Regions from separate parts of the Vibrio sp. KUL80 genome, predicted to be linked through region 2. Evidence: predicted binding sites of a transcription regulator. Region 2 holds the regulator's gene; each other region holds the start of a gene.

Region 1 (4,764 bases), on a different replicon from region 2:
TTCTGCGAATGTTGCTGATGGGTCGGCAATGTGGTTGGAGCAACTGGCGAGTTTCTTGTCTCGTCAACAGGGTGTAGACGTGGTGATTGGTGGGCACACGGATAACACGGGTACTGTTCGCTTGAATGATTCGCTGTCTGACAAAAGAGCTGAGTCAGTGAAACGCACCTTGATTGGAAAGAACGTACCAAGACAGATGATTTATACCAGAGGGTATGGTGAGTACGTTCCTGCGTGTACGAATACGACTCAATTTGGTAAAGCATGCAATCGTCGTGTAGAGCTGACCTTGATTGTTGCCCAGTGATGTAAAACTCTTAATCTTAGAAACAAGAAAAGCGACGGAGAACCGTCGCTTTTTTAGTATTTCAGCAAGCTTAACGCTAATTAGCTAAGACCAACGATGTTGCCTTCGTCGTCGAGATCTAGGCTCATAAATGCTGGTTTGTCTGGAAGACCCGGCATAGTCATTACATTGCCACAAAGTGCATAGATGAAACCGGCACCCGCACATAAGCGTAACTCACGGATAACGACATCAAAGCCAGTTGGTGCACCTTTCACACTGCCATCAGTAGTGATGGAAAGTGGTGTTTTAGCAAGACAAACCGCTAGGTTATTGAATCCATGTTTCTTGTAGATTTCTAGTTGCTGCTGAGCCTGGTAAGACAAGGTTACACGAGCCGCACCGTAGCCCACCTCACACACGGTCATGAGCTTCTCTTCGATAGATTGCTCTGCTGTGTATAGAGGTTTAAAGTTCGCGTCAGTTGTACATGCTTCAATGACTTTTTCAGCAAGAGCCACTGTGCCTTCACCACCTTTAGCAAAACCTTCACTGATAGCGACTTGGCAGTTGCTGTCTAGTGCTTCGACCCACTCTTGTAGTAGCGCAAGCTCTTGCTCACTGTCTTGTGGGAAGCGGTTGATCGCCACGACAGCAGGAACGCCGTATTTTGCCACATTGTTGATGTGCCATTTCAGGTTTTCAAAACCAGCTTTTAATGCCGCTGTATCTTCGCCGTAGATGCTGTCTGGGATAGGAGTGCCAGGCTTAAGATCATATAGACCAGAGTTTGCTTTCAGACCGCGAAGCGTTGCTACAATCACTGCGCAATCAGGTTTCTTATCCGTCGCAGAAGCTTTGATGTTACAAGCCTTCTCAAAGCCCATATCAGAACCAAAACCACCTTCTGTCACCGTAAAGTCACTCAGTTTTGTGGCGATGCTATCCGCGATAATCGATGAATTACCGTGAGCGATGTTTGCAAAAGGACCTGCGTGGATAAGTGTCGGTACGCCCTCTAGCGTTTGCATAAGCGTTGGTTCAATCGCTTCTTTCATGCTAACCGCCATTGCACCCGCTACTTGTAGGTCTTCGGTGGTCACAGGTGTGCCGTCAATAGAGTAGGCAACAACAATCTTGCCAATGCGGGTACGAAGATCTTTTAAATCTTTCGATAGGGCAAGGATCGCCATTAACTCTGATGCTGCAGAGATATCAAAGCCATCTTGGCGCTCGTAGCCATTGATCGTTTTGTTTACTTCGTTTTGACCGACGGTAACCATGCGTAGGGCTCGGTCGTTGTGGTCGACAACGCGTTTCCATACCACGTTTTTACTATCAATCTTAAGCGCTTTAAGACCAGTGCGAGATTCAAATGCTTCAAAGCCTTGACGCTGTTCATGGTAAATACGCGCGTCAATCGCCGCGGCCGCCAGGTTGTGAGCAGCAGTCACGGCGTGGATATCGCCTGTTAGGTGTAAGTTTAGCTCTTCCATTGGTGCAACTTGAGAATAGCCGCCGCCTGCTGCGCCGCCTTTAACACCAAATATAGGGCCCATAGATGGCTGACGGATACATGCCATTACGGACTTGTTTAGCTTCTTGAGGCCTTGAGATAAACCAATGGTGGTGACGGTTTTGCCTTCGCCCAATGGGGTAGGCGTGATTGCGGTAACGACAATCAACTTACCATCACGGTTGTCTTTTAGGCGCGAGACCGCATCCAGTGTCACTTTCGCTTTGTGAAATCCTTGCGGGTGATACTCGTGGTCAAGAAGACCAGCTTGTTTTGCAATGTCAGAAATAGCAGAGAGTGACGTCGTACGACAGATATCGATATCAGATAGCATTAACGGTCCTTAAAAAGCCACAAAATTAATGAGGAAAACGTTTGCGTCGAGATAATACTGGTTAAAAATGCTTTGTAAAGTTAAATATTCAGAGGGCTGTTCTAAAAGTAATCAGCCTCCTGTTATTTGTATGTTTTAAAAACAAAAAAGGGCCGAAGCCCTTTTTTATTAACGATCCCAGTATGCTTCTTCTAAGCTGTCTTCTCTCTCAGGAAGGGCACGGGTGAGTCTAGGTGAGTGTTGGGTTAACACTTCGTAGCTAACTCGGTTTGCGTACTTACAAATTTGAGAGAGTGATGAATATGTTAAACATGGCGCAACATGCTTGTCTGAGTCTGGTACATTTTTGCTATGGAATGAGTTTGCAGTCATGTCATGCAGTAATGCTGACAGTGCACCATCTCCTGCACCATTGGTGTTCTTGATCTTTAGTGGACCGCCTAGGTAAGGACCAATGTGAGAGTAAACTTTTTGCGGATCAGAACACTCGTCTTTTCTCATCGCTCGGCTAAATTCAAACTTGTTGAAGTCTGCAAACTCGTCAGCAGAGATAAGTTCGTGTGTTGTCTCTCTTAGTGTGACGTTGTCACAGTAGCCCGCCATGTAGAGGCCTTCTGGACCCGCGGTGCACAAGACTAAATCAACCCAATCCAGTGCTTTGTCAGCGGCTTTTAGAGGATCGGCGAAACCGGTCAAGGCTTCACCTTCTTCTTCGTTCATCGCAACGATGGTGACGTTTTCTTTGATGTAGTCTTGCCAGAACTTCTCATTGCCTTCGATAACCCATTTAGTACCCAGAGTAAGAACGACTGGTACAGATTTCTGCTTTGCAATTTCAACGGCACGAGCAACAGCTTGAGGCATCGGATCTTCAGGTTTACCACGCATAAGGTAAGAAGAAACAACAAGTGCAGATGCTTTGTCAAACACTGACTCAGGTACACTCTCTGGTCGAAGCTGGTTCATCTCACCTTCGTTGATAGCGAAGGTGCGTTCACCGTCATCAGTGATAAGTGTGTAGCAGCGACCAATAGGACCATCAACCGTCTGTAGATGGTTTAGGTTCATTCTCGACGATGTGCGGCACAGGTAACGATAGCCGTATGACCCAACTTGAATGTTTTTAGACATTACGCCTAGCAAGACAGATTTACTGTCCGCAAGAACTGAGTAGTTGTGAAGAGTATTACCTATAGTGTCGCCGGGGAACTGATGTGTAATTAGCTCTTTTTCCACAAGTTCGGCATACAGAGCATCCGCTTTGCTCTCTTCGAGTACGAGTGAGTGTCCTTTACTTAAATCGTATTTAGCTAGGAAGTCATCATCAACACGTGCTTCAATGTCGACGATTGTTTGGCCGACACCAACAATTGTTGGGCGGTATAGTTTTGGCGCTGATTGCGCCTGACTCACAGAAAGATCTTTCTTACTGGTCGGGAAATAGTGTTTTGACTTGCGTTGTCCAGGGAATTTCATAGTAAAGGCTAGCGGATCAAAATTTGCGGGCATAATATCACAATGCTGCAATTTTTGTTTCATCTAATTACATTGAATTTGTGATTTGTAGCAGTGCAAAAGTGCGAAAAACAGCTCACTCCATGTCGTAAAGTGCAATGTGTATCCACTTTGTTGAAAAGGTTATATGCGATACTAATATGTAACTGAGTTTATAATGAGGTGGGTCGTATGAATATTGATAATCTCAGCATTGCAGAAATACGAGCGGTTCTGAGTCGCCTCGACTGTTATTTTTTTGTGAAAGACCAAGACCTCAAGTACACCTATGTCAACGATGCAGTGGCACGTCTTTTTGAAAAGTCAGCAGAGGAAATTGTCGGGCGTGATGACTCTCAGTTTTTCGACTTGACGGTATGCCATGAGCTGTTGCTGCATGATCGAAAAGTCCTTGCGGGAGAGTCCATCTCTCAGGTTGAAAAGAACACAGATCTTGATGGAAACGTTCGTCATTTTCAGAATCTAAAAACGCCAATTTATGACGATAAAGGTCGGGTAGTCGGGGTGTTCGGCCTTGCTATTGATATTTCAGACTCGATAGCGAAGCATGACAAACTCGAATACTTAGCGATTCGAGATGTTCTAACGGGTGTATTCAATCGCCGTTATCTTGAGCTGCAAATGAAAAAGGAGATCGCCTCGCATGTAAGGCACAGTAAACCTCTGTCGTTTATCATGCTTGATGTAGATAATTTTAAATCTATCAATGATAAGTATGGTCATAGCATCGGTGATTATGTTCTACAACAAGTTGGTAAGGTTATGCTGACTTCTGTAAGAGAAGAGGATGGGTGTTTTCGCTTTGGTGGGGATGAGTTTGCGCTGTTATTGCCACACACTACATTAGCTTGTGCGTTTCAGCTAGCAGAGCGCCTGCGAACGTCGATGGCAAAGCAAAGCTTTTTGTCAGAAGACGGTGAAGAATTCACGATCAACATTAGCTTGGGTGTCTCTCAGCTTTCAGAGAGCAATCAAGGGTTGTTTATGGCTAAGGCTGACGGGGCATTGATGGCGGTGAAACGCAATCGTGATCAGAAAAATGCAACGCTGGTACATTGCGAAACGCATTCTCAAATTGCCAGTTGCTCTCGGTGCCAAGATTTTGAAGCATGC
Region 2 (4,764 bases):
CAATGTTCGCTAGCTGGGTACCTGCATTGAGGTATACTGCAGTTCCTGGCAGCATGCCCAGTTGACTCACCAAGTAATACTTAGAGACTCGAATTGGCGTGAGACCCATCAATAAGTTAATCAAGAAAAATGGGAACACAGGAATGAGTCTTAGAGAAAATAGATAGAAAGCACCGTCTTTTTCGACACCTTTATTGATCGTCTCAAGTTTCGAACCGAACTTACTTTGTACCCAATCGCGAAGTAGGAAGCGACTGCTCAAGAATGCCAATGTAGCGCCTATGGTACTAGCAAATGAAACGAGCAGTAGACTTGTCCAGAAGCCGAACAATGCGGCGCCAAGTAAGGTAACCACGGCAGCGCCTGGAACAGAGAATGCAGTAATCGCTATGTAAGCGAAGAAATAGGTGAGGGCAGCAGCCACGAAGTTCTCATTGATGTATTCACTCAGTGCGACTTGTTGTGCTTTTGCGTTTTCTAGTGTGAGGTGTTGACCAAAGTTGATGCCTAAGTAAATGACGACAGCAACCAAAACCAATCCTAGTATCAGCTTCTTGCTCATGACGATATCCTTTTGATGACTCAGTATTAGTGTAGTAGAAAGGATGAGTATGTTTTTCCTTTCAGCTAATACAAAAAAATCAGCCATAAGGCTGATTTTTTCTTGAGATTACCGTAGCTTAATTAATTAAGCGAGCCAGTTCATCTCTTTTAGTCTGAGGAATCACAGACCAATGAGTACCATTTATCGCACCTTCAAGAGCCCATAAAAGCTCTAAACCTACGGTACTTGAATGGGTTCTCTGAATGGCCTTGAAAGCCTCAACCGAACCATGATCCTGAAGTTCAACCACTGATTCAATGCCTGCTTTTTTGAGCATACGCTCAGTGGCAAGGCGAAGATTAGGAAGGTCTTTCAGGCGATTAGGTTTCGCTTCGGATTGTTGCTCTTTCTCAGTTTTCGCGAACTCGAGTGCCTGTTTAGCGTGATCGAGAATACCTTCTTGATCTTGCCAACAGTCTTCAGGTAACGCGAAGTACTTAGTAACAACGGGAAATCCACGCTTTTTATAAACATAAGGCTTGTAACCCAGTTTTTTGAAGGTGGATACGGTCTGACGGTTAGTTCTGATATGTAATTTGTTATTCACTGCTAAGGCAAACATCGTATCATCTACGAAGATGCCAAATCCCCCAAACATGGAGCGAGACTTTACTCTTCCAAGCTGAGCGAATAATTGCATTGAATTTTTTAGTATAGGATTATCCATGCTTTATTCTTTTCTCGGTGTTATTGATTGTGTCACCAGAATCAGGTCCGAGAGTATAGCAATCAGGTGTCAGAGCTCTGTTAGGCATATGCCATAACTGAGCCTTCTCCCCTTGCCATCGGCAACCCCGCTACCTATCAATTAAAAATTGGTTTAGGCCGGAGGCTTTGCGTCCCACCCTTTCAGATGGTTTGCCCTGTGCGTGACATGCATAGAATAAATGAAAACAACATAATCCTATCATTACTCATTTTTAGAAGTGTGATCTTGGTTCAAATAATGACGGATTATTTGTGCCTGTGGGTGCGTAAAAAACTAACAATTGAAAGGTGAAAATTTGAATGAAGTTCAAAAAAAAGTGCCTAGAAAGGCACTTTTGTCAGCATTATGTAAGGTTTTTGACAGAGTCGCGTTCAACAATCTCTGGGTGCATTTCGAAAATGCGCTTTTCATGACCTTTATCTTTGATTCGTTCTAATAGAATCTCAAACGCGTTTTTACCTACACGACGTTTTGGTTGGTGAACCGTCGTTAGTGGTGGCGAGAAGTACTCAGCTAGCTCAATATTATCGTATCCAATGACAGAGATGTCCTCAGGTACGCGCACACCCAGTTGTTGCAGGCGACTCATTAAGCCAAACGCCATTGTGTCGTTGAAACAGAAGATAGCGGTAGGTCGGTCTTCCATTGCTGCGATGCGGTTAGCTGCGATAACGGCTGTATCGCATTCGAAGTTGCCTTCAAGAATACGATCATCTTTCATCTCGATACCTGCCTCAGCAAGGGCACGTTTGTAACCGATGATACGCTCTTGGCACACGGCTTTTTCTAGATGGCCACTCAGGCAGGCAATATCCGTGTGACCTTTTTCGATCAGGAACTTCGTTGCCAGATAACCGCCTTCTTCAGAGTTATCGATGATCTTGTCCGCTTGTGAGCTTTCTGGGCCCCAGTCCATGATAACTTTAGGAATGTCGGCGTGACGCTCAAGCATCTCTAGCAGCTCTTCGGTAAGATCAGAGCACATCACGAGGATGCCATCCACGCGTTTCTCTGCCAGCATGCGAATGTAATCGCGTTGCTTTTCATACACGCCACCAGTGTTACATAGGATCAGCGTGTAGCCTTGGCGGTAGCAGTAGCTCTCAACACCATCGATAACCTCAGAAAAGAACAGGTTAGTGGACTGAGTCACTAACATACCAATGGTTTTCGTTGAGTTACATTTTAAGCTACGTGCAACGGCGCTTGGTGCGTAGTTGAGTTCGTCGACCGCCGCCATCACTTTTTCTTGAGTTGCTTCAGCAACAAAGCGAGTCTTATTAATAACGTGGGATACTGTGGTCGTTGAAACGCCTGCAAGGCGGGCGACATCTTTAATAGTTGCCATAGTGATATCCTATTAGTCGCGGCTTGATAATTAACGTTGGTACCGCTTCAAGTATAGTGGTCTTTGCAAATTTATAACGCTATGTTGTTGTAAACATAGTATTTGGCTGCGAAAACCGAAAGTTGCATGCAAGCCGCGGCGAAAAAAGCTCAGAGCGTAGATTTCAACAGGTATTTTTGGACACAAGTCCGCGTTGAATGCCAATGGCATTTGCATTTAAACGGCGGATTGTAGACTTAGGTTTGGGCGCTGGCAATGACTTATCCAATAAATTTATAACTAAAGCGCAAATTAATTCTCACAGATGTGATGCAAATGATTTGCGCTTTAAGGTTGGCTAGCCTTGCTCACCCTCTAGGTAGGTGTAGTCAAGTTGGCAGAATGCTTCGAGTAGTTTAGCGGCAGCGGCATAAAACCCAAACTCGTCGTGAGTTTGGCATTTCGCAACAAACTGAGGTAGCCATGTCATCAAGTAGTTCTTGATGAACTCTGCTTGCTCGTGCAGCGCATCGTTCATATGTGCCTCCGCTTCAAGCTCATTGGAGCGAATGATTAAGTTGCCTAGAAAATCTAGCTCGATCGCGAGGTGATCCGCTGGCTCATTTAAGTCCTTATTCACTGCCACACTGTGCTTAGCTAACAGGTCAGCCATATCCTGTGCAGGTTGATCATTTAAAAGACCAGACTTACCAATATACATAGAGGCATAAGGCAATGCGCCGTGCTTGTCCGACTTTAAAAATAGATCGCAAAAATCGGCAGAAAGCTCTAATTGTGCGTCTTCTCTGACTTGAAGGCGGTTCAAGGACTCTGTAAAGACCTGAATGGGTTCTTTTAGGGAAGGGTTTTCTCCTAAGCCAGATAAGAAAGAGCGAATTTCAGGGCTGTGGTATTTGTTGAGTTCATCATCAGTGAGCTCGGCAGCGAATAGGCTTGAAAGCCACCAATAGATTTCTGCGCGTTGCTCATTAAATGCTTTGATTTCTTGCATTTGAATAATCTCCAAAAATGATAACCCTATTTTAGCCAATAAAGATGAATAGCAATAACTTGTTGTGTGAAAAATTGAGTTAACTTATGAAAAAATAAGACAAAAATTAATTTCTTTAAGGGTAAGTTAACACGAGTATTCGTTGCATATGAGACGCAATCGTTTTGGTTGTTTTGAATCAAAAAATAGTAAGGTTTCCATGCCTATGAGGGGATGTAGACTAGAATTGTGAATGTTTATGAATAGAATGTCCTTGTCATGACAAGATTGAGAAACCACAGATGAAATATCACGTTTTGGTTGTAGAAGATGACGTAGTCACTCGCAGTAAACTGGCTGGCTACTTCGAAAATGAAGGCTACTTGGTTAGCGAAGCTGAAGATGGTCAGACGATGCGTCAGGTGCTGGAAGAATCCAGTATCGATCTCGTCATGCTAGACATTAACCTGCCTGGTGAAGATGGTTTGATGCTAACAAGAGAGTTAAGAAGTCAGTCAGACATTGGAATTATTTTAGTAACCGGTCGCACTGATAGTATCGACCGCATCGTGGGCCTCGAGATGGGTGCAGACGACTATGTCACTAAGCCGTTTGAGCTACGCGAACTGTTAGTGCGAGTAAAAAACCTATTGTGGCGTATTTCACTAGCGCGCAAACAGCCAGTACTTGAAGAGTCAGTGCAAAACGAGCATGTGGTTCACTTTGGTGAATGGACGTTTGATAAGCAGCGTCGTTCACTGACGAATAATGGCGACCCTGTGAAACTGACCAAGGCTGAATATGAATTGTTAGTTGCACTCTCAACGTATCCAAATCAAGTTCTGAGCCGTGAGCGTATCCTCAATATGATCAGTCATCGAGTTGATGCGCCAAACGATAGAACCATTGATGTTCTTATCCGTCGCATGCGTGCCAAGATGGAATCCGATCCAAAGAATCCACAGATATTTATCACTGTCCATGGCGAGGGCTACATGTTTGCTGGTGATTAAAGTCGGCTAGCGTGTAGTGATAGAAAATGCTCCAGTTGTCTCTTTGATAGCTGGAGCTTTTTTATGGGAGCAATGTAGAGATACCTGGGCGTTGTATATGCAACTTGTAACTATTTTTGT
Region 3 (4,764 bases), 520 kb from region 2:
CAACCGCCAAATTCTGTTTTTAGCTGATTACCAAATTCAGTGTATAGCGCAATAAGCCCAGGCTCGGTACCCAATCTTTCACCGTAAGGTGGGTTACATACGATAACACCTTCCCCAAACTCTACCGGTTTAGTTACTTTACTCGCATCACCTAACTCAAACGTAATTAGGTCATTGACACCCGCTCGTTTAGCATTTTTTCTTGCTGTGCGAAGAACTTTAGGGTCATTATCAAAGCCCCAAAACCTACTGTCAGTCTTTTTGACACCGCGTCGAGCTTGTACGTTCGCTTCTGATTTCACTTCAGCCCAAACTTCAGGTTCAAAGTCTTCAAGCGCTTCAAAGCACCAAGATTTACGCTTAACACCAGGCGCCATATTCGCAGCAAGCATAGCCGCTTCAATCAGTAATGTGCCCGAGCCACACATAGGGTCGAGCATATTCTTACCTTGCTCCCACCCACTACGAGAAACGATAGCTGCAGCCAATGTTTCGCGCAAAGGCGCACGTCCCGATTCCGTACGATAACCACGTTGATGAAGGCCTGAGCCAACCATATCAAGGCCTATTAACGCTTTATCTCTGTGTAGCCTAACGTGAACTCGCACATCAGCACGGTCTTTACTGATATTTGGTCGAGGCAAGCTCTTCTTAGTAAAGACGTCTACAACAGCGTCCTTCACTTTCATTGCGCCATATTGGCTATTGCGGATTTCTCGGTTAGTACCATTGAAATCGACAATGAACTTCTTCGAGCTGTGGAAGTGGTTCACCCAATTGATAGATGAAGCAGCCAGATAGAGATCCATATCATCTTGGCAAGTGAACTCCGACAGTACTTTCACAAAGCGAGAAGCGTAACGGCTCCATAAACAAGCGCGATAAATCTGCTCGTTGCTCGCTTTAAATTTAACTCCTGCTTGAACTGGCTTTACAGAAGTTAAACCCATTTGCTCAAGCTCTTGAGCAAGAAGGTTTTCAAGACCGTTGGAAGTGACGGCAAGATATTGGTTCATAGTGTTCATCTAGCTGTGAAAAATGGTGTTGATTATACCTGACAATCCCTGTTGTCACTAAATAAACCTGCACAATCTTCGTCTCCACTTGTTTGTTCGAACAAGGTTTAACCGTCATAAACCTTCTACATCTTTCCAATCAATACATAAGCAGTAGCTAATTTAAATAACGTAAAATTAGGTACTATAGCGATAGTGAATACTTATTCGCTACAATTTTGGTATATACCAATGCGCATTTTTAGCTGTAATTTACTTACAAAATGCAGTGAAAGGAGGAATTTTGGAGTGAATGCCCCCTAAATTTGGGGAACAAATACGTCACTTTCTGGTGATAAAAAAAGCAAATTATTTGCACTGCAACAGAGATGTAGTAGCAAACATGTCAGTTAATGGGGTGACTATTGAGGATTGGGGTTGGCTATTGGGGATAGTTGAGACAAAAAAAATCGGCCACTAGGACCGATAAATTCTACGAGAAATGGAAGTTAGAACTTCTTATTGTAATTGCTAAGCTGCCACTGCTTTTTCTTATAAGGCGCGTTATCGCGCTCTATGCCACGCTCTTAACCAACTAGAGCAATAGGCTGGTTTAATGCCATAAATTGATGTGCGCAGGCCATCCTGTCGTGCATAACCTTAATACTTTGACCAAACACCACTTCTTTGTTTGAAGACAAACTGAATGACTCTAGGTCTACCAACGCACACAAACTCGCACTTTCCCCTACTTCCAACACGATAAAGAAACCCTCAGAGTGTTGGTTGATTAAGCGAACTAAGTCACCCTCTTGAGGCTGGTACGTGCCATCTTGATGATCGAAGAACCAGCTCTTAGGCTGAACAGGCTTATGGAAACGTTTTGCGGCCACACAATAGAGCGTAAGCTCTGCTTGTCTTGGTTCAGAAAGTCCCAATAGGCTTATTTGGTCTTTAAAGGTTTGAAACGCGGATGCGTCATCGACTGTGAAGTTGTTCTGACCCATCGCGCATTCAACAAGGAGCTTTCGGGAAAGATTGGTTTTGAAAACCATATCATCTCCCAAATCCAGCATAAGAGAGTTCTCACTCTCGTCCATATACCAGATCCATGTATCGCTGGGTTTAAGCATCGTTCCGTCTCTATATTTGAAGAATAATCAGACTGTTAGGTAAAACGCTTAATTACCTTTTTGGTCAGTTGTTACTAATTCTACAAACGAATAAACAAAAAAAAAGGGGAAAACTATTTCCCCCTTTCATGATTCAAACCTAGTCACTCTGACAGAATTTGCTTAAAGATTTTTGACGATGTCTTTTACAAGTTTAGGACCGTGATAAATGAAGCCAGAGTAAACTTGAACCAGAGAAGCGCCAGCCATGAGTTTCTCTTTTGCAGAAACAAAAGAGTCGATCCCACCTACGCCAATGATTGGAAGCTTACCATCAAGGTTTTTGGCAAGTAAACGAACAACTTCAGTACTACGAGACTGTACAGGTCGGCCACTTAGGCCACCAGCTTCGTTTGCATGCTTCATACCTTCAACAACAGAGCGATCCAGCGTCGTATTCGTCGCGATCACACCGTCAATCTTATTTTTGATCAATGAGTCACAAATCTGGCCGATCTCATCATCACTCAGATCCGGAGCGATCTTCAGAGCTAATGGCACATATTTACCATGTTTTTCAGCAAGTTCTGCTTGTTTCGCCTTCAGTTCAGCAAGGAGTTCATCCAATGCTTCTCCGTACTGGAGTGAACGTAACCCTGGAGTGTTTGGCGAAGAGATATTTACAGCGATATATCCCGCATGCTCATACACCTTCTCCATACAGATAATGTAATCTTCAGCACCCTTTTCAATCGGCGTATCTTTATTCTTGCCTATGTTGATACCGATAATGCCGTCAAAGTTCGCTTTCTTTACGTTTTCAACGAGATTATCTACACCGAGGTTGTTAAAGCCCATTCGGTTGATGATGCCCTCTGCTTCCACTAGACGGAATAGACGTGGTTTGTCGTTCCCTGGTTGAGGACGAGGTGTTACCGTACCAACTTCTACAAAACCGAAGCCCATCGCACCGAATGCTTCAATACACTCACCATTTTTATCAAGGCCAGCAGCCAAGCCAACAGGGTTCTTGAAGGTTAAACCCATACATTCTACTGGTCGATTAGGTAGTTGTTGGCGATAAGCGAGATCAAGTGGAGTGCCGGTGAAGCGTTTAAAGTTTTGAATAGCGAGATCGTGAGCCTTTTCGGCATCAAGTTGGAAAAAGCCAGTTCTGGCAAGACGGTAAAGCATTGTGCCTCCGATAGAAAACCCGTGTAAACGGGGTGGTATTATTTACTGATTCCCCCAAACATGCAACGAAGATTTTCGTTTATCTAACAAAACGCAAACGTTTTGCAGAATAATGCGCCGATTTAGTGTGACGCCGTCACTAAAGCAGTCTTTTGAGACTAAAAAAGGCGCTCCGAAGAGCGCCTAATTGTTAACATTGTGGTGTCATTGTCTAAAGATTATTTGCACAGTTCAGATTAAGTAGACTTAGCTCGCGAAGTGCAACAGAGAACTTAGCAAACTCATGGACATTCCCCACCTTAAATTCGTTGAGAATATTTTCCCAACGCTGGAGGCTGTTTTCATTTGTCGCCATCCAGTTATCAAGTGACAGGATCACGTCTTCACTGTCTCCCCCACAACCACATTTCAGTACTTGTGCCGTCAACAAGCGTTGCTGCCAATCAAGATCTTCACGGAACGCTGCTCTCGCAAGTGCTTGCCAGTTGTTGTCTACCGCTTGACCGTTAATTTGGTTCAAGAACCAGTGAAGTGATAATCGATCACCTAAGTGGAAGTAAAGTTTCGATGCTCTCTCAACATCAAAGCTTGCTTCAGTTGCAATCTCAGAGATGTCGACAGCAGAAAGCAAACTTGATAGACGAGCAACATAATTCGCCAAATCACTTTCAACACCTTGCCCTACCCAAATATCAGCTTGAGCGTTGTGTTCAGATACCTCTTCAGCAACCAAACACTTCTCTAGCGTTTGCTCTACCTTGATTACGTCATCACGGTAGCGAGCAACTAACTGCTCTACTGACTGCTTGCCAGGACGATTACGAAGAATCCAACGAGCTAGTCTACGAAGTGTTCGGCGAACAATGAACAACAACTCATACTGAGCTTCTGAGCTCGCCACATTATCAAGCTTTCTGATTTGCTCAAATGTGTAGGCAAAACCGTAAATCTCACGAGATGCCGCATAAGCATTAGCAATATCAACCACAGTTGCGCCGGTTTCTTCTTGCAAACGAGTCACAAAGTTACAACCCATCTCGTTAACCATCTGATTTGCAAGCATAGTAGAGATAATTTCTGCTCGCAGTGGATGGTTTGGCATACTTTCCATATAGTTACGGCGTAACTCAGATGGGAAGTATTGGGTGAGTTGTTGCTGATGATAAGGGTCATTCGCGATCTCATCCGAGACTAACTCTTCTTTCAGCACCATCTTACCGTATGCAACTAATACCGAAAGCTCCGGACGAGTCATGCCAATACCCTGCTTTTCACGCTCAAGTAGATCTTCATCCGAAGGAATGTACTCTAGAGCGCGATCTAGGTGACCTGCTTTCTCTAAGGTGTGAATAAAGCGAATCTGTTCTTTGACCAAAGAGACACCCTGGAATTCGGTCACTGAAATTGACTCAGACTGACAGTAAGCGTCGTCCAATACAATCTCACCCACTTCGTCTTCCATG
Region 4 (4,764 bases), 1.6 Mb from region 2:
ATGCTAACTCTTGGACAGTACCTAGCGCCAAGTCGTCACCATTTGCCCGTAGAGCGTTATGTGCCACCATCTGAGTTTGATGAGCTAAAAGAGATTGCCCTTGAGCTTGGCTTTACCCATGCTGCGTGTGGTCCATTTGTTCGCTCGTCTTACCATGCAGACTTGCAAGCAAAAGGCGAAGAAGTGAAATAGCTTTATCCTTTTGAAGGAACATTGCTTCTTTGAAGTAACATAGCCTTTTTCGGAACAAGAGACACGGGTTCGCTGTTGAAGCAATCCGTGTTTTTTTTGAGAAAAATATGCAACATGACAATCTCATACTCGCATTTTTGCTATTTTTAGGTAGGCTTAAAGAAAAAGTTTCACCCAATCAAGGATGTAGCATGAAGTTATTGAAAATTGGCTTGCCGATTCTAGCGGCAACAGTGATCGCAGGTTGTGCGCAAAACACTCAGCAAGACAACTATTTAGAAGCGTCATTCGAGCTATGTAACACTGAAGTGAACCTATACTCGGTCAGCGACGATGGTCGCGTTCGTATCGTTTGTAAGGACGGTGCTAAGTTCGCCCTTAACAGCGAGAAAACATTGGATATCATGCGTGATATCAACATTGATTACTGTAATGGCGAAGGCTTAGGTCAGTTTAGTGAGAGCCGTAAGTATTACTCATTCCGATGCAAATCAGGCACGTTGCTTAACATCAATAAGTAATACCCCGTGACCTTCAAGTTTCAGGCACTAAAAAAGCGAGCATTTAGCTCGCTTTTTTCTTTGCGTTTCAACAGTAGAGAACTACGCGTAAACAGGTAGGCGCTTACAGATCTCTAGTACCTTCGCTTTCGTTGCTTCGATTACTGATGCATCGTTGATGTTGTCTAGAACGTCACACATCCAGTTAGCAAGCTCAGTCGCATCCGCTTCAGTGAAGCCACGGCGAGTAATCGCAGGTGAACCAACACGGATACCAGACGTTACGAATGGGCTACGCGGGTCATTTGGTACTGAGTTCTTGTTCACAGTGATGTTTGCTGCGCCTAGCGCTGCATCCGCTTCTTTACCTGTAATGTCTTTGTCGATTAGGTCAACTAGGAACAGGTGGTTCTCAGTGCCGTTAGAGACGATCTTGTAACCGCGCTCTTGGAACTGTGCAACCATCGCTTTTGCATTCTTAACAACGCGTGCTTGGTACTCTTTGAACTCTGGCTCCATCGCTTCTTTGAACGCTACAGCTTTACCAGCGATAACGTGCATTAGAGGACCACCCTGACCACCAGGGAATACAGCAGAGTTCAGTTTCTTGTACATGTCTTCGCCTGCATTAGACAGGATAAGACCACCGCGAGGACCTGCTAGAGTCTTGTGCGTTGTTGTTGTTACCACGTGAGCGTGTGGCACTGGCGTTGGGTAAACACCTGCAGCGATAAGACCCGCTACGTGCGCCATATCAACGAATAGGTAAGCATCAACCTTGTCTGCGATTTCACGCATGCGGGCCCAGTCTACGATTTGGCTGTATGCAGAGAAACCACCGATGATCATCTTAGGCTTGTGCTCAACAGCAAGCTGTTCCATCTCGTCGTAGTTGATTTGGCCAGCTTCGTCGATACCGTAAGGGATAACGTTGTAGTGCTTACCAGAGAAGTTTACTGGTGAACCGTGAGTCAGGTGACCACCGTGCGCTAGGCTCATACCTAGAACTGTGTCGCCTGGGTTAAGTAGCGCCATGTATACTGCGCTGTTCGCTTGAGAACCAGAGTGCGGCTGAACGTTCGCGTACTCACAACCAAATAGCTCACAAGCACGATCAATCGCTAGTGCTTCCGCTTTATCAACATACTCACAACCACCGTAGTAGCGCTTACCTGGGTAGCCTTCAGCATACTTGTTGGTTAGCTGAGAGCCTTGCGCTTCCATTACGCGAGGGCTAGTGTAGTTTTCCGAAGCGATAAGCTCGATGTGCTCTTCTTGACGTAGTGTCTCTTCTTGAATTGCTGCAAATAGCTCCGCATCGTAATCAGCGATGTTCATATCACGCTTAAGCATCTGTATCTCCTGACTCAGATTGTTCTGAAAGTTTCAAAAAAACCACTCAATGACCAAAAGCAAACGTTTTCGTCACCACATTTGATGACTTGCATCATACATAATTTGATCTAGGTCATAAAGAGAAAATTGGAAATTTCTCATGCAGTTTTTTCATAGTGAACCTTAGGCTTCATCATATCCGCCGATAAATCGGCGTTATCACGGGCACTAAGTGTCAATAATTCAATTTACACAGTGTAAAAATTGAATTACATAGGTTTACCGTAAATTTCCCCTTCAAGCTACCGAAAACATCAACTTTTCAATAATATTGCGCCGTTTATTGATTAGAAGAATTTAGAATTGATGCAAAAACACTCACGTAAAGAAGACTGGATAGCGATTCTTACTGGCACCTTTATCGTCGCTCAGGGGATATTCTTTCTTCAGTCGGCTCAACTTTTGACTGGCGGTACGACAGGTCTCGCCCTTCTTATGAGCCAGTTTGTACCGATTTCTTTTGGTACGCTTTATTTCGCCCTAAACAGCCCGTTTTACCTACTTGCATGGAAACGCTTTGGTAAACGCTTTGCTGCCAGCAGCGCCATCTCTGGTGCCTTGGTGTCTATTATTACGGACAACATGCATCGAGTGGTCACGCTGGATAACGTCAATACCATATACTGCGCAATTGCCGGTGGCTTATTGATGGGTCTTGGTATGCTGATTCTCTTCAGACACCGCTCAAGCCTAGGTGGCTTTAATGTGTTGTGTCTGTTTATTCAGGACAAGTTTGGAATATCGGTTGGTAAAACACAGATGGCAATTGATTGTGCCATTCTTATTGCATCGTTCTTCTTTGTGTCGCCGTCGATTATTGGGATTTCGATTCTTGGTGCGGTGATGTTGAACTTGGTGTTGGCGATGAATCATAAGCCGACTAGGTATGTGGTGACGTATGGGTGAGGTGGGTGTTTTTACTCATTTTACTCGCTTCGCTCGTTTACCCCTCCTAGCCTCCCCTTATAAAGGGGAGGAACTACTGGCTCGCTATCGCATCGCCTTATGAATCTGTGCAATGTTACGCTAGTAACGAGCACTGGTTCTCCCCCTTAATAAGGGGGAGCTAGAGGGGGGCAAGCTCTTGATCTTAGCTCTTGGCTCTTGGCTCTTAGTCTTTATCAACCAACAACACCAACGTCTCATAAGGCCTCAAAACCACCTCACCTGTCAGTTCAACCTCACCAACAACCCCATAGTTACTCAACACAGCACGACTCACCAAACCATCAAACTGCTCCGGCAACACCACGCGAGTCTCCTCACCATAATAGTTGTTCAAACACAGCAGCATCGCCTCCTCACTCTCACGCAAGTAACCGTGAACCTGAGCATGCTCTGGGAACAAGTCCACATAGCTACCGTCAGTAATCACCGCTAGCTGCTTACGAAGCGCGATAAGCTCTTGGTAGAAGTAGAATACTGACCGCTCATCTTCAACCGCTGCCTCAGCGTTGATCTGAGGATAGTTTTCCGCAACGCCAATCCAAGGTGTACCTTGGGTAAAGCCAGCGTGTTTGCTGTCGTTCCACTGCATCGGTGTACGAGAGTTATCACGAGATTTCTGTCTCAGGATAGCCATCATATCCTCATGAGAGGTATCGCCCTGTTCCACCATCAATTGATACATATTAAGGCTTTCGACATCCCGATACTGACTCATCTCGGTGAAACCTGGGTTAGTCATGCCGATCTCTTCACCTTGGTATATGTAAGGTGTTCCTTGCATTAGATGAACAGACGCTGCCAACATTTTTGCTGACTCGGTTCGATATTGCTGATCATTACCAAGACGACTCACTACGCGAGGTTGGTCGTGGTTACACCAGAATAGCGCCCCCCACCCTTGACCATTTAGGCCTGTCTGCCAGTGGTTGAAAATCTGTTTTAGCTGCAGGAAGTCAAAATCTGCCTTCGTCCACTTGTCACCATTGGGGTAATCCACTTTTAGGTGGTGGAAATTGAATACCATCGAAAGCTCTTTGCCATCCAGTGAACTGTACTGCTGACAATGCTCTAGCGTCGTAGACGACATTTCACCAACGGTTACCGAGCCGTACTTCTGGAATACCGCTTCACTGATTTCCTGTAAATACTCATGAACGCGCGGACCATCGGTGTAAAAACGGCGGCCATCACCAATATCATCATCAGCGAAGTCTTGCTGTTTTGAGATAAGGTTGATCACATCCAGCCTAAAGCCATCCACGCCTTTCTGTGCCCAGAACTCGATGACCTGTTTTACTTCTTCGCGAACTTTTGGGTTTTCCCAGTTAAGGTCAGCCTGCTCTTTGGCAAATAGGTGCAGATAGTATTCATCGGTGGCCTCATCTAATGCCCATGCAGAGCCACCAAACTTTGACTGCCAGTTGTTAGGTAGTTTGCCTTCGTTGGGTTTCCAGATGTAGTAGTCGCGGTACGGGCTTTGTTTGTCCCCTAATGCTGACTGGAACCACTGATGTTCGGTTGAGGTGTGATTCACCACAATATCCATAATGATGCGGATACCTTTCTGATGGGCAGCCGCGAGCAGCTCATCAAAATCTTGCATGGTGCCAAAGTCAGGGTTGATGGCATAGTAGTCTGAGATGTCGTAACCGTTATCTATCATTGGTGAGGCATACACTGGAGTCAACCAGATGGCATCGACACCTAGCTTCGCCAAGTAATCAAGCTT

The links. The regulator PurR, encoded in region 2, represses purine synthesis genes. The targets are predictions, from matches to a motif close to TNANGNAAACGTTTNCNTNA.
Region 1: a site for PurR is predicted at 2,166-2,185, ahead of AC6I8U_RS24600 (formate--tetrahydrofolate ligase). Genes of this name have one in related genera too.
Region 3: a site for PurR is predicted at 3,391-3,410, ahead of pyrD (quinone-dependent dihydroorotate dehydrogenase). Genes of this name have one in related genera too.
Region 4: a site for PurR is predicted at 2,101-2,120, ahead of glyA (serine hydroxymethyltransferase). Genes of this name have one in related genera too.

The regions. Positions count from the first base shown of each region.
Region 1 is NZ_AP045842.1:1,799,050-1,803,813, forward strand. Features, by position in the region: gene AC6I8U_RS24595 (OmpA family protein) at 1-307, shown strand, start outside; gene AC6I8U_RS24600 (formate--tetrahydrofolate ligase) at 388-2,136, opposite strand; gene AC6I8U_RS24605 (inosine/guanosine kinase) at 2,305-3,612, opposite strand; gene AC6I8U_RS24610 (sensor domain-containing diguanylate cyclase) at 3,823-4,764, shown strand, end outside.
Region 2 is NZ_AP045841.1:2,369,239-2,374,002, reverse strand. Features, by position in the region: gene AC6I8U_RS10915 (TVP38/TMEM64 family protein) at 1-562, opposite strand, end outside; gene AC6I8U_RS10910 (TfoX/Sxy family DNA transformation protein) at 681-1,271, opposite strand; cyclic di-GMP riboswitch class I at 1,389-1,477, opposite strand; gene purR (HTH-type transcriptional repressor PurR) at 1,657-2,661, opposite strand; gene torD (molecular chaperone TorD) at 2,999-3,652, opposite strand; gene torR (two-component system response regulator TorR) at 3,934-4,644, shown strand.
Region 3 is NZ_AP045841.1:1,846,027-1,850,790, forward strand. Features, by position in the region: gene rlmKL (bifunctional 23S rRNA (guanine(2069)-N(7))-methyltransferase RlmK/23S rRNA (guanine(2445)-N(2))-methyltransferase RlmL) at 1-1,016, opposite strand, end outside; gene AC6I8U_RS08495 (cell division protein ZapC) at 1,583-2,128, opposite strand; gene pyrD (quinone-dependent dihydroorotate dehydrogenase) at 2,291-3,301, opposite strand; gene AC6I8U_RS08505 (NAD-glutamate dehydrogenase) at 3,513-4,764, opposite strand, start outside.
Region 4 is NZ_AP045841.1:767,717-772,480, reverse strand. Features, by position in the region: gene lipA (lipoyl synthase) at 1-192, shown strand, start outside; gene AC6I8U_RS03490 (hypothetical protein) at 384-713, shown strand; gene glyA (serine hydroxymethyltransferase) at 795-2,045, opposite strand; gene AC6I8U_RS03480 (YitT family protein) at 2,394-2,993, shown strand; gene treC (alpha,alpha-phosphotrehalase) at 3,199-4,764, opposite strand, start outside.